DNA from 3 places in the Umezawaea sp. genome. Region 1 is predicted to be linked to each of the others. Evidence: riboswitches for the same ligand, from Rfam matches in the RefSeq annotation. Region 1 holds a riboswitch; each other region holds the start of a gene.

Region 1 (3,988 bases):
GGTGACACGGCGTGCTCCCGGCTGTCACGGGGGACCGCCGCACGAACCTGAGCGGACGGAGTGGCTTGACGTGAACACGAAGAAGGTGGTCGTGCTGGCGGCGGTCGCGCTGGTGCTGTTCCTCCTGATCACCCGCCCGGTGGAGTCCGCCGACGCGGTCTCGCAGGTCCTCGCCTGGTTGCGCGAGGGGGCCGAAGCGATCATCACGTTCCTCCGGAGCCTGTTCGGCTAGTCGCCGGGGCCCCGTCCCGGCCCGTTCGACCGGTGTTGCGCGGCCCGCTTCCCGGCGGGCCGCGCGACCCGGTTCCGTACCATCACCCTGGGTGACGTGGCGGCTCGACCGTTGGACCTTATGGGTGGAATAGGGCCTATAACACCCTGGTAACGGGGTTATCGACAAACAAGGGTCTAGCGGTTGGCCGAACCCTTGAATACGGTGCGCTGCATTGGCTGATCTTCGACCCCAGGGAGGCATAAATGGTCGAGGACTCCGGAGTCGACGAACTGCTTAGGCAGTGGGCGGCGGAGCGGTCGGACGACGCCGAGATGCAGGAGGTGAACCGGATCAAGAACGCCTGGCTGGCGGAGGCACCACCCAGCGCGTCGCCGGGGATCCCCTCGCAGCGGGCGAACGGTGGTCCACGTGGAGTGGTGCGGGTCGAGTCGGCCAGCCCCGCGTACGTGGCGGCGATGCGGAGGAGGGCACCCGAGGTGCCCGAGGTCCTCCTGGAGGCGGCGGCGAGCTACTGGCAGCTCGTGGGCGACCTCGCCGAGGCGGAGCAGTGGTGGGACGCGGGCATCAGCCCGTTGGACCAGCGCGCTCTGGACTACCGGGTGGCCGGGCTCCTGCCCGCGGACCTGGGTCGTCGACTCGGCCCGATGACGGTGCTCCAGCACCTGCGTCGGGGTAGTGCGGCAGCGTGGTGCGTCGCCAGGTTGCAGCGGCAACGCCGGGACGGCGTGGCCTAGGACGGTCGGCGGTCCGGATACGGGAGTGGGCTCCGAGCGGAGCCCCAACCCTTGGGTCACCCGGCCCTGGACCTCCAGCCGCAGTACCGCCGGTGCTAGTTTGGAGAGGTGACCGGCGGTCCTCTCATCACCCCCCAGCGCCTGGGCATCGCTCTGGTGTGCGCGGTCGCGCTGGTGGGCTGTTGCGGTCTCGCGTGGTGGCAGTGGACGAGGTTCGAATCCGCCAGCGGGACCTTCCAGAACCTCGGCTACGTGTTGCAGTGGCCGCTGTTCGGACTCTTCCCGGCCTTCATGGTCTGGCGCATCCGCAAGCTCGACGCGCAGCGCAAAGCCGAGCCGCCCGTGGTCGCACCCGCGCCTGTCGTTACCGTTGACGCCGTCAGGGCTCCCGTCGTGGACACCGACGACGAGCTGGCGGTCTACAACCGCTACCTCGCCGAGCTGAACGCGCGGGACCAGCGGTAAGCGGAACGAAGGCGGTCGGACGGGCGATGAGCGGTGCGTTGAACCGGTTCAGGTTCATGGCCTACGTGGTCGGTGTGGGCCTGTTGCTGCTGGTCGTGGCCATGCTCTTCAAGTACGTGGGCGACTCGACCGGCATGATCAAGCTCGTCGGTCCGGTCCACGGCTTCCTCTACGCCATCTACCTGGTGATCGCCGTCGACCTCGGGCTCAAGGCCCGCTGGTCCATCAAGGGCACGATCCTGGTCCTGCTCGCGGGCACGATCCCGTTCCTGTCGTTCTACGCGGAGCGCAAGGTGGTCGAGCGCGTCCGGGAGGGCGTCCCCCTGTGAGGCGACCCCTGTTGACCTGCGGCACGGCCTGCGAATAGCGTCTGGCGGTATCAACTGAACACGGCCGTCGATGGCGCGCGGAAGAGTCCCCGCGAGGGGCGCCGAAGGAGCAACTCCTCCCCGGAATCTCTCAGGCACCGGTACCGCGCGACGCAGGCAACTCTGAAAAGCAGGCGCACCCGTGCGCCTCGCCCACGGTGCAAGTCGCGCTCGCGCGTCGAAGCTCTCAGGCTCATGACAGAGGGGGAGGCTCGCTCACAGGAGGAGTCTCGCCGATGACCGTGTCCCCACTGCCCGCCGCCGGTCGACCGGTCGCCCCCGCGGCGCGGTCGGCCGTTGAGCATGCCCACCAGGGAGGATCCACCCAGATGGAAAGCCGTCGGACGCCGCTGCACGCCGAGCACGAGGCGCTGGGCGCCATGTTCACCGACTTCGCGGGCTGGCGGATGCCCCTGCGCTACGACAGCGAGCTGGCCGAGCACCACGCGGTCCGCCGGACGGCGGGGCTGTTCGACCTCACGCACATGGGCGAGATCGTGCTGGAGGGCCCGGAGGCGGGCGCCGCGCTCGACCACGCGCTGGTCGGCCACTGCTCCGCGATCGGCGTCGGCCGCGCCCGCTACACCATGATCACCCAGGCCGACGGCGGTGTGCTGGACGACCTGATCGTGTACCGGCTGGGCGACACCGAGTACCTCGTCGTCGCGAACGCCTCCAACGCCGCGCTGGTGTTCGGCGAACTGGTCGAGCGCGCGAAGGGCTTCGACACCGCCGTGGTCGACCGGTCGACGGACTACGCGCTGCTCGCCGTGCAGGGGCCGAACTCCACCGCGATCCTGGCGGGCCTCACGCCGACCGACCTGGCGACGGTGAAGTACTACGCCTCCTACCCGACCGAGGTCGCGGGCACCCCGGTGCTGCTGGCCAGGACGGGCTACACGGGCGAGGACGGCTTCGAGCTGTTCACGGCACCGGCCGACGCGCCCGCCGTGTGGGCGGCGCTCCTGGAGGCGGGCGAGGAGCACGGCCTGAAGCCCGCGGGCCTCGGCTGCCGCGACACGCTGCGCCTGGAGGCCGGGATGCCCTTGTACGGCAACGAACTGAGCACCTCCCGCACCCCGTACCACGCGAACCTCGGCCGGGTCGTGAAGCTCGACAAGCCCGGCGACTTCGTCGGGCGCGACGCGCTGGCGAAGGTCGCGGAGTCCGGTGTGGACACCACGCTCGTCGGTCTCAAGACCGAGGGACGCCGGGCGCCGAGGCACGGGTACACCGTGCTGGACGCCGACGGCGCCGCGGTCGGCGAGATCACCAGCGGGGCCCTCTCCCCGACGCTCGGGTACTCGGTGGCGATGGCCTACGTGGCCAAGGGCAGCGCCGAGCCCGGCACCAAGCTGGCGGTGGACGTCCGGGGCAGGCAGGAGCCCGTCGAGGTCGTCGCACTGCCGTTCTACAAGCGCGCCAACTGATCCGTCCCAAGGGAGACCACATGTCGGACCACTTCAACACCTCCCTCGCGGAGTTCGACCCGGAGGTGGCGGAAGCCGTCGCCGCCGAGCTCGCCCGCCAGCAGAACACGCTGGAGATGATCGCGTCGGAGAACTTCACCCCGGTGTCGGTCCTCGAAGCGCAGGGATCGGTGCTCACCAACAAGTACGCCGAGGGCTACCCCGGCCGCCGCTACTACGGCGGCTGCGAGAACGTCGACGTCGTCGAGCGGCTCGCCATCGCGCGGATCAAGGAGCTGTTCGGCGCGGGCTTCGCCAACGTGCAGCCGCACTCCGGCGCGCAGGCGAACGCCGCCGCGATGTTCGCGCTGCTGAACACCGGCGACACGATCCTCGGCCTCGACCTGGCCCACGGCGGTCACCTGACGCACGGCATGCGGATCAACTTCTCCGGCAAGCTGTACAACGTGGTGCCCTACCACGTGTCCGATTCGGACGGTCTGGTCGACATGGCCGAGGTCGAGCGCCTCGCCCAGGAGCACCAGCCGAAGCTGATCGTCGCGGGCTGGTCGGCCTACCCCCGCCAGCTGGACTTCGCGGAGTTCCGCCGGATCGCGGACTCCGTGGGCGCGTTCCTGATGGTGGACATGGCCCACTTCGCCGGTCTCGTCGCCGCGGGTCTGCACCCGAGCCCCGTGCCGCACGCGCACGTGACCACGACCACCACGCACAAGACCCTCGGCGGTCCGCGCGGCGGCGTGATCCTGTCCAACGACG
Region 2 (3,988 bases), on a different contig from region 1:
GGCGTGGCCCCGATGTCGTTGTACTGGCACGTGCCGACCAAGGACGCCGTGCTGGAGCTGGCGCTGGACGAGGTGCTCGGCGAGGTGGGCCCGCCGGACCTCGACCGCGCGTGGACCGACGCGCTGCGGGGCCTGATGAGTCACTTCCGGCAGCTGTTCCACCGCCACACGTGGCTCCCGCACCTCCAGGGGCTCTACCCGAACATCGGGCCGAACGCGGTAGGGCTGGCGGAGTCGGTGCTGGCGGTGCTGGTGGGCACCGGGCTCTCGCAGGTCGAGTCGAGCCGCGCGGCCAGCACCCTGATGAGCTTCGTGACCGGCTTCGCGTCCTCCGAGGTGCGGTGGGCCGAGCAGTCGTCCCCCGCCGGGCAGCCCGACCCGGCGTGGATCGCGGTGCTGGTCGAGCGGTACCGCGAGCGCTTCCCGCTGTTCACGAGCCAGTTCGTCCTGACGGAGCTGTGGGAGGCCGACGCGCAGTTCGACCACGGCCTCGACTGCGTGCTCGCGGGTCTGGAAACGCGAACCGGGCAGCCGCACAGGTAGCTGCCCGGCCCGTCCCGCAGTGGTCAGACGACCTGGTCGAGGGGGGTGTGCGGGAGCGCGAGCGCCTCCGCCACCGGGAGGTTGACGAGCTGGCCGGCGTGCACGTTCAGGCCCGGCGCGAGGGAGGCGTCGGCGCGCAGCGCGGGCTGCCAGCCCTTGTCGGCCAGCGCGACCGCGTACGGCAGCGTCACGTTCGTGAGCGCGTAGGTCGAGGTGCGCGGCACGGCGCCGGGCATGTTCGCGACGCAGTAGAAGACGGACTCGTGGACCTGGAAGGTCGGGTCCGCGTGGGTCGTGGGGCGCGAGTCGGCGAAGCAGCCGCCCTGGTCGATCGCGATGTCGACGAGCACCGAACCGGGCTTCATCCGCGCGACCAGGTCGTTGCTGACCAGCTTCGGTGCCTTGGCGCCGGGCACGAGCACCGCGCCGATGACCATGTCGGCCTCGCGCACGGCCTGCTCGACCGCGTAGGCGTTGGAGGCGATCGTGCGGAGCTTGCCGCCGAACTGGGCGTCGACCTGCCGCAGGCGGTCCACGTTCGTGTCGAGGATCTGCACGTCGGCGCCCATGCCGACGGCGATCGTCGCGGCGTTCACCCCCGCCACGCCGCCGCCGATGACGACGACCCGCGCGGGGGCCACACCGGGCACGCCGCCGGGCAGCACGCCCCGGCCGCCGGAGGGCTTCATCAGCGCGAACGCGCCGACCTGCGGGGCGAGGCGGCCCGCGACCTCGGACATCGGGGCCAGCAGCGGCAGGGCGCCGTTCGCGGTCTGCACCGTCTCGTACGCGATGGCCGTCGTGCCGGACGCGATCAGCGCCTCGGTCAGCGGCAGGTCGGCGGCCAGGTGCAGGTAGGTGAACAGCACCTGCCCGGCGCGCAGCCGGTGGTACTCCGCCGCGACGGGCTCCTTGACCTTGAGCACCAGCTCACCCTCGGCCCACACCTCGTCCGCCGAGGCCAGCACCTTCGCGCCCGCCGCCTCGTACTCGGCGTCGGTGATGGCGGAACCCAGACCCGCGCCCGCCTCGACGAACACGTCGTGGCCGCGGCTGGTCAGCTCGTGGGCACCGGCGGGGGTCAGCGCGACGCGGTACTCGTGGTTCTTGACCTCGCGGGGAACGGCGATCCGCACGGTGACTCCTTCGACCTCGGAGAGCGGGAGCTGGGCTGCTGGTTCAAAGGTCCGGCATGCCCAGCACGCTGTCATCGTGTTCGCGGCACTACCGCGTAGGGGTCGGTTTGTGCGCGTGGCACAACGAGATCGGGTTTCGCCGTCCGTGCGCGCGTTGACACCCGATCTGCGGCCACATAGCTTTCAGCACGTTCGCCAACTGAAGAACGGCCGGGGCGCCCTCGCGGCGCCGCAACCCGAGCGGGAGAGTCCCCGGCAGTCGCCGGGGCGCCGAAGGAGCAAGTACCCCGCACACTCTCAGGCAACGAGAACCGCTCGGGCGAGGCGACTCTGGAAAGCGCGCTCCGGGCGCGCACCCACGGTGCAAGCCGCGTTCGCGCGGTGAAGCTCTCAGGTCCCATGACAGAGGGGGAGTCGGACCGACCCCAAGGTCGGCGCGGTTGTCGCGCGCCTGCCCCGAGCCCCGTGGAGTGCCGCTGTGGACCACCCCGAACACCTGCTCTACACCCCCGAACACGAATGGGTCGACTGGACGCCCGGCACGCAGGAGCCGGTCACGGTCGGCATCACGTCCTACGCCGCCGAGTCGCTGGGCGACCTGGTCTTCGTGCAGCTGCCCGAGGTCGGCGAGCGCGTCACGTCCGGCGACGTGTGCGGCGAGCTGGAGTCGACAAAGTCGGTCAGCGACCTGTACGCGCCGGTCAGCGGTGAGGTCGTGGAGGTCAACGGGGGCGTCGTCGACGACCCGGCGCTGATCAACTCCGACCCGTACGCGGCCGGGTGGCTGTTCAAGGTCCGGGTCGAGAACGCCGAGGGTCTCCTCACCGCCGCGAAGTACGTGGAACTGACGGGCAGCTGATGGCGATCAGCGTCTTCGACCTGTTCTCCGTCGGCATCGGACCCTCCAGCTCGCACACCGTCGGCCCGATGCGCGCCGCGTCGATGTTCGTCGACCGGCTGCGCTCGCGCGGCCTGCTGGACGGCGCGACGCGCGTGCACGCGGAGCTGTTCGGCTCGCTCGGCGCGACCGGCCACGGTCACGGCAGCCCCAAGGCGGTGCTGCTGGGCCTGGAGGGGTGCAGGCCCGAGGAGGTCGACCCGGCGGCGGCCGACGAGCGGTTCGAGGAGATCAAGCGGACCGGGCGGCTGAGGCTGGGCGGCGCGCACGAGATCGCCTTCGTCCACGACAAGCACCTCGTCATGCACCGCCGCAAGTCGCTTCCCGTGCACCCCAACGGGATGCGCTTCGAGGCGTTCTCGGACGACGGGTCCCTCGACCACGCCGTGTACTACTCGGTCGGCGGCGGGTTCGTCGTGGACGAGCACGCCAGCGGCGCGGACAAGATCAAGGCCGACGACACCCCGTTGGCCCACCCGTTCCTCACCGGCGACCAGTTGTTGGCCCGCACCAGGGAAACCGGGCTGTCCATCAGCTCGGTGATGCTGGAGAACGAGCAGTCGTGGCGCGGCGAGGGCGAGATCCGCTCCGGGCTCCTGCGGATCTGGCACGTCATGCAGGAGTGCGTCGAACGCGGCTGCACCGAGCACGGCATCCTGCCCGGCGGCCTGAAGGTGCGCCGCCGCGCCGCCGAGATGCGCAAGGCGTTGGCGGGCGAGCACTTCGCCACCGACCCGCTGCGCGTCATGGACTGGGTGACGCTGTTCGCGCTGGCCGTCAACGAGGAGAACGCCGCGGGCGGGCGCGTGGTCACCGCGCCCACCAACGGCGCGGCGGGCATCGTTCCCGCCGTCCTGCACTACTACACCCGTTTCGTGCCGGGCGCTTCCGATGACGGCGTGGTCCGCTTCCTGCTCACCGCGGGCGCGGTCGGCGTGCTGTTCAAGGAGAACGCGTCCATCTCCGGGGCCGAGGTCGGCTGCCAGGGCGAGGTCGGCTCGGCCTGCTCGATGGCCGCGGCCGGGCTCGCCGAGGTCCTCGGCGGCACGCCCGAGCAGGTGGAGAACGCCGCCGAGATCGCCATGGAGCACAACCTGGGCCTCACCTGCGACCCGATCGGCGGGCTCGTGCAGATCCCGTGCATCGAGCGCAACGCTCTGGCCGCCATCAAGGCGATCACCGCGGCCCGCATGGCGCTGCGCGGCGACGGCTCGCACTTCGTGTCGCTGGACAAGGTCATCAAGACCATGCGCGACACCGGCAAGGACATGTCGGTGAAGTACAAGGAAACGGCTCGCGGCGGGCTCGCCGTCAACGTCATCGAGTGCTGACCGGGCGCGCGTGGAGCCGGGCGTCGGCTCCACGCGCGGACCGGGTCAGCTCATGTGCCACACCTCGGTGGCGTCCGCCC
Region 3 (3,988 bases), on a different contig from region 1:
CGCGGAGCTGGTGTTCGACGGCGACGTGCGGGTGTCGGCCAGGCCCAGCGACTCGGTGGCGCTCGCGCTGCGCGTCGGGGTGCCGATCCACGCCGACGAGTCCGTGCTCGCCGAAGCGGGGCTCATCATCCCGGACGAGCAGGAGGACGAGGTCGAGAAGTTCCGCGAGTTCCTCGACTCCATCTCGCCGGAGGACTTCCGCGGGGCGGACACCTGAGCACACGACCTGTTCGTGCCGAGAGGGCCACTCACCAGTCTGGTGAGTGGCCCTTCGTGCGTCCTGGGTCGCGACGCACCGTGACAACCGTGGGGGAGACCGCACTTTGAGGTGTCCCACGGCCGTGCTACCCAAGGTCATGGGCGTTGGGCTAAACGATCACTAAACGTCACTCGAACGGGTCATGCGAGCGCTTTCTCTCACCCTCTGGTTGAGGGTGAGGAAATTCGTGTACCGCGCGTCGCGTTGACCTGCCCTCAACCCGGTCCTACCGTCGAACTCGAGTGAATTGCGACGGTGTGATTCCACAGCGTGGCCCTTCACGGCCGGTGTTCCCCGACCACGGGACCGCCGGTGACGGTCGCCGGTCGTCAGGCCGGCCGAGGGGAGGCAGGCGTGGCAGAGGAAGCGCCCATCCGGGCCGGATCCGGGGAACAAGGTGAGCTGTTCCCGGACTCCTCGCTGCCAGACGAGTACGTCGGCTACCGCGGGCCCGCCGCGTGCCAGATCTCGGGCATCACCTACCGCCAGCTCGACTACTGGGCGCGCACCGGACTGGTCAACCCGACGATAAGGAGTGCGCAGGGGTCGGGCAGCCAGCGGCTGTACTCGTTCAAGGACATCCTCGTCCTCAAGGTGGTGAAGCGGCTGCTGGACACCGGTGTCTCGTTGCAGAACATCAGGGTCGCGGTAGACCACCTCCGCAAGCGCGGCGTGCAGGACCTGGCCAGGATCACGTTGTTCAGCGACGGCACGACGGTCTACGAGTGCACGTCCCCCGAGGAGGTCGTCGACCTCCTCCAGGGCGGTCAGGGCGTGTTCGGCATCGCGGTGAGCGGCGCCATGCGGGAGATCAGCGGCACCATCCACGAGTTCCCCGCGGAACGCGCGGACGGCGTGGAGGTCGACGCCGTCGGCAACGACGAACTGTCCCAGCGCAGGCGCAACCGGGCCATCGGCTAGCTGTCCGGAACCCGTCGGACCGCGGTGGTGTCGGAAGCGCCCGAACGCCGCTGGTCTTCACGACCGCGGCCGTGGCTCCCCACACCGCCGCGGCCCGCTCGTCCCAGGGGGAACGGTCGATCCGGACCGGGTCGACCGCGGATGGTTTCGTCACGAATCGAACGACCACTCCGGTGTCGCGCGTCCGCTGACGCACCGGAGTCCTTCCGCTTCGTGGAAGCAGTGTCGTCGCCGCTCCTCGTCACCTCGCGCGGTCGAGCCCGACGCCTTCTTGTGGCCCAGTACGGGCCGGTCGAGTCCGGGGGCTTCTTGTCGCCCCGCGCGGTCGAGCCCGACGGCTTCTTGTGGCCCCGCGTGGTCGGGTTGAGTCGACGGCTCCTCGCCCGGTGGACCCGCTCACGGGGACCATCGCACTCGCCGGTGAGGCCGGGGCGCGGTGGCCCCTCGGCCGGTGAGCCCGTCCGCGGTGGCCGCCGCCGAGCCCCGTCCAACGCCCCGCCCACCCCCTCGTCCCGCCGCGTCCGGGTGTGACGTGCGGTGATCCGCGTCGCGCCCGCGCTACCCGTGCGGTGCCAGGCGGTACGATCGGCCGGTAGTCGCATGACCCCGTGCGGGAGAGTCCGGACCCGGCGAGGTTCGGCGCCGAAGGAGCAAATCCTCCCCGGAACCTCTCAGGCGCAAGGACCGCACGGGATAGACGCCTCTGGAAAGTGGGCCGGTTTTTCGGTCCCGCCGACGGTGAAAGCCCGGTTTCGGCCGGGTGAAGCTCTCAGGCGCCCGCCGAGCGGGTTGGAGACAGAGGGGGAGGGCAGACGGCAGAAGTGTGTCCGTAGCCCAACCCTCGCCGGAGGCGCCTTCCATGACGCAGGACCGCATTCCTCTCGCCGCTCTCGAGCACGGCACCCCGTTCGCCGACCGCCACGTGGGCCCCCGGCCCGCCGAGCTGGCCCGGATCCTCGATGTCATCGGTGTCGGCTCGCTGGAGGAGTTGGCGCAGCGGGCGATCCCGCCGTCGATCCGCGAGGGCGACCTGGTGCTCGACCTGCCCGCGCCCGCCACCGAGACCGAGGCGCTGGCCGAGCTGCGCGAGCTGGCCGGGCGCAACCGGCCGATGACGCAGATGATCGGCCTCGGCTACTACGGGACGATCACGCCGCCGGTCATCCGCCGCAACGTGCTGGAGAGCCCGGCCTGGTACACGGCCTACACGCCGTACCAGCCGGAGATCTCGCAGGGGCGGCTCGAAGCGCTGCTGAACTTCCAGACGATGGTGGGCGACCTGACGGCGCTGCCGCTGTCGAACGCGTCGATGCTGGACGAGGCCACCGCCGCCGCCGAGGCGATGACGCTCGTGCGCCGCGCAGGCAAGTCGAAGTCGACGAAGTTCGTGGTCGACGCCGACACGCTGCCGCAGACGCTGGCCGTGATCGAGACCAGGGCCGAGCCGCTGGGCATCGAGATCGTCGTCGCGGACCTGTCGCAGGGCATCGAAGGACTCGGCCTGGGCGGAGACTTCTTCGGCGTGCTGCTGTCCTACCCCGGTGCGTCCGGCGTGGTCCGCGACCACGAGTCGGTGATCGCCGAGGTGCACAAGGCGGGCGCGAACGCGGTCGTCGTCGCCGACCTGCTCGCGCTGACGCTGCTGCGCCCGCCCGGCGAGATCGGCGCGGACGTCGTCGTCGGCACGACCCAGCGCTTCGGCGTGCCGATCGGGTTCGGCGGACCGCACGCCGGCTACATGGCCGTGCGCACCGGCCTGGAGCGGCAGCTCCCCGGCAGGCTCGTCGGGGTGTCCGAGGACGCCGACGGCAACCGCGCCTACCGGCTGGCCCTCCAGACGCGCGAGCAGCACATCCGCCGCGAGAAGGCGACCTCCAACATCTGCACCGCGCAGGTGCTCCTCGCCGTCATCGCCTCGATGTACGGCGTCTACCACGGCCCCGACGGCCTGCGGGCCATCGGCACGCGCGCCCACCGGATGGCCACGGTGCTGGCCGCCGGCCTGGTCGAGGGCGGCGTGGACGTCCTGCACGGCGAGTTCTTCGACACGGTGCAGGCGCACGTGCCCGAGCGCGCGGCAGCGGTCGTCGACGCCGCGCGAGCGCTCGGCATCAACCTCCGACTGGTCGACGACTCGACCGTCGCCATCGCGTGCGACGAGACCACCACCCGCGCGAACCTGGTCGACGTGTGGCAGGCCTTCGGCGTGCAGGTGCCGGACGTGGACGCGCTCGACGCCGACACCGCCGACGGCATCCCCGCCGAGCTGCGCCGCACCTCGGAGTTCATGACGCACCCGGTGTTCCACCTGCACCGCTCGGAGACGGCGCTGCTGCGCTACCTGCGCGCGCTGTCCGACAAGGACGTCGCGCTCGACCGCAGCATGATCCCGCTCGGCTCCTGCACGATGAAGCTGAACGCCACGGCCGAGATGGAGCCCATCACCTGGCCCGAGTTCGCCGACCTGCACCCGTTCGCCCCGGCCGAGGACGCCGAAGGCCTGCTGGCACTGGTCAAGGACCTGGAGGACTGGCTCGCGGAGGTCACCGGCTACGACGCGGTCAGCATCCAGCCGAACGCGGGCAGCCAGGGCGAGTTCGCCGGACTCCTCGCGATCCGCGCCTACCACCGCGGGCGCGGCGAAGCGGCCCGCGACGTCTGCCTCATCCCGTCCAGCGCCCACGGCACCAACGCCGCCAGCGCCGTCATGGCCGGGATGCGCGTGGTCGTGGTGAAGTGCGACGACAAGGGCAACATCGACCTCGGCCACCTGCGCCAGACCGTCGACGAGCACCGCGACGACCTCGC

Evidence for each region. A riboswitch is a leader RNA that binds a small molecule or an ion and turns the genes downstream of it on or off. The one in region 1 is predicted to bind glycine.
Region 2: it holds a riboswitch for glycine, as region 1 does, so the genes downstream of both, gcvH (glycine cleavage system protein GcvH) here and gcvT (glycine cleavage system aminomethyltransferase GcvT) in region 1, are expected to answer to the same signal.
Region 3: it holds a riboswitch for glycine, as region 1 does, so the genes downstream of both, gcvP (aminomethyl-transferring glycine dehydrogenase) here and gcvT (glycine cleavage system aminomethyltransferase GcvT) in region 1, are expected to answer to the same signal.

What each region holds. Positions count from the first base shown of each region.
Region 1 covers NZ_DBNGPQ010000092.1:33,366-37,353, forward strand. Annotated here, with positions in the region: gene AC156L_RS20615 (hypothetical protein) at 71-232, shown strand; gene AC156L_RS20620 (helix-turn-helix transcriptional regulator) at 478-969, shown strand; gene AC156L_RS20625 (hypothetical protein) at 1,078-1,434, shown strand; gene AC156L_RS20630 (DUF3817 domain-containing protein) at 1,461-1,763, shown strand; glycine riboswitch at 1,832-1,919, shown strand; glycine riboswitch at 1,920-2,014, shown strand; gene gcvT (glycine cleavage system aminomethyltransferase GcvT) at 2,132-3,232, shown strand; gene glyA (serine hydroxymethyltransferase) at 3,253-3,988, shown strand, end outside.
Region 2 covers NZ_DBNGPQ010000083.1:39,760-43,747, forward strand. Annotated here, with positions in the region: gene AC156L_RS18850 (TetR/AcrR family transcriptional regulator) at 1-543, shown strand, start outside; gene ald (alanine dehydrogenase) at 567-1,679, opposite strand; glycine riboswitch at 1,911-2,003, shown strand; gene gcvH (glycine cleavage system protein GcvH) at 2,158-2,538, shown strand; gene AC156L_RS18865 (L-serine ammonia-lyase) at 2,538-3,908, shown strand; gene AC156L_RS18870 (L-rhamnose mutarotase) at 3,954-3,988, opposite strand, start outside.
Region 3 covers NZ_DBNGPQ010000103.1:92,131-96,118, forward strand. Annotated here, with positions in the region: gene AC156L_RS24330 (bifunctional nuclease family protein) at 1-217, shown strand, start outside; gene AC156L_RS24335 (MerR family transcriptional regulator) at 614-1,180, shown strand; glycine riboswitch at 1,782-1,877, shown strand; gene gcvP (aminomethyl-transferring glycine dehydrogenase) at 2,040-3,988, shown strand, end outside.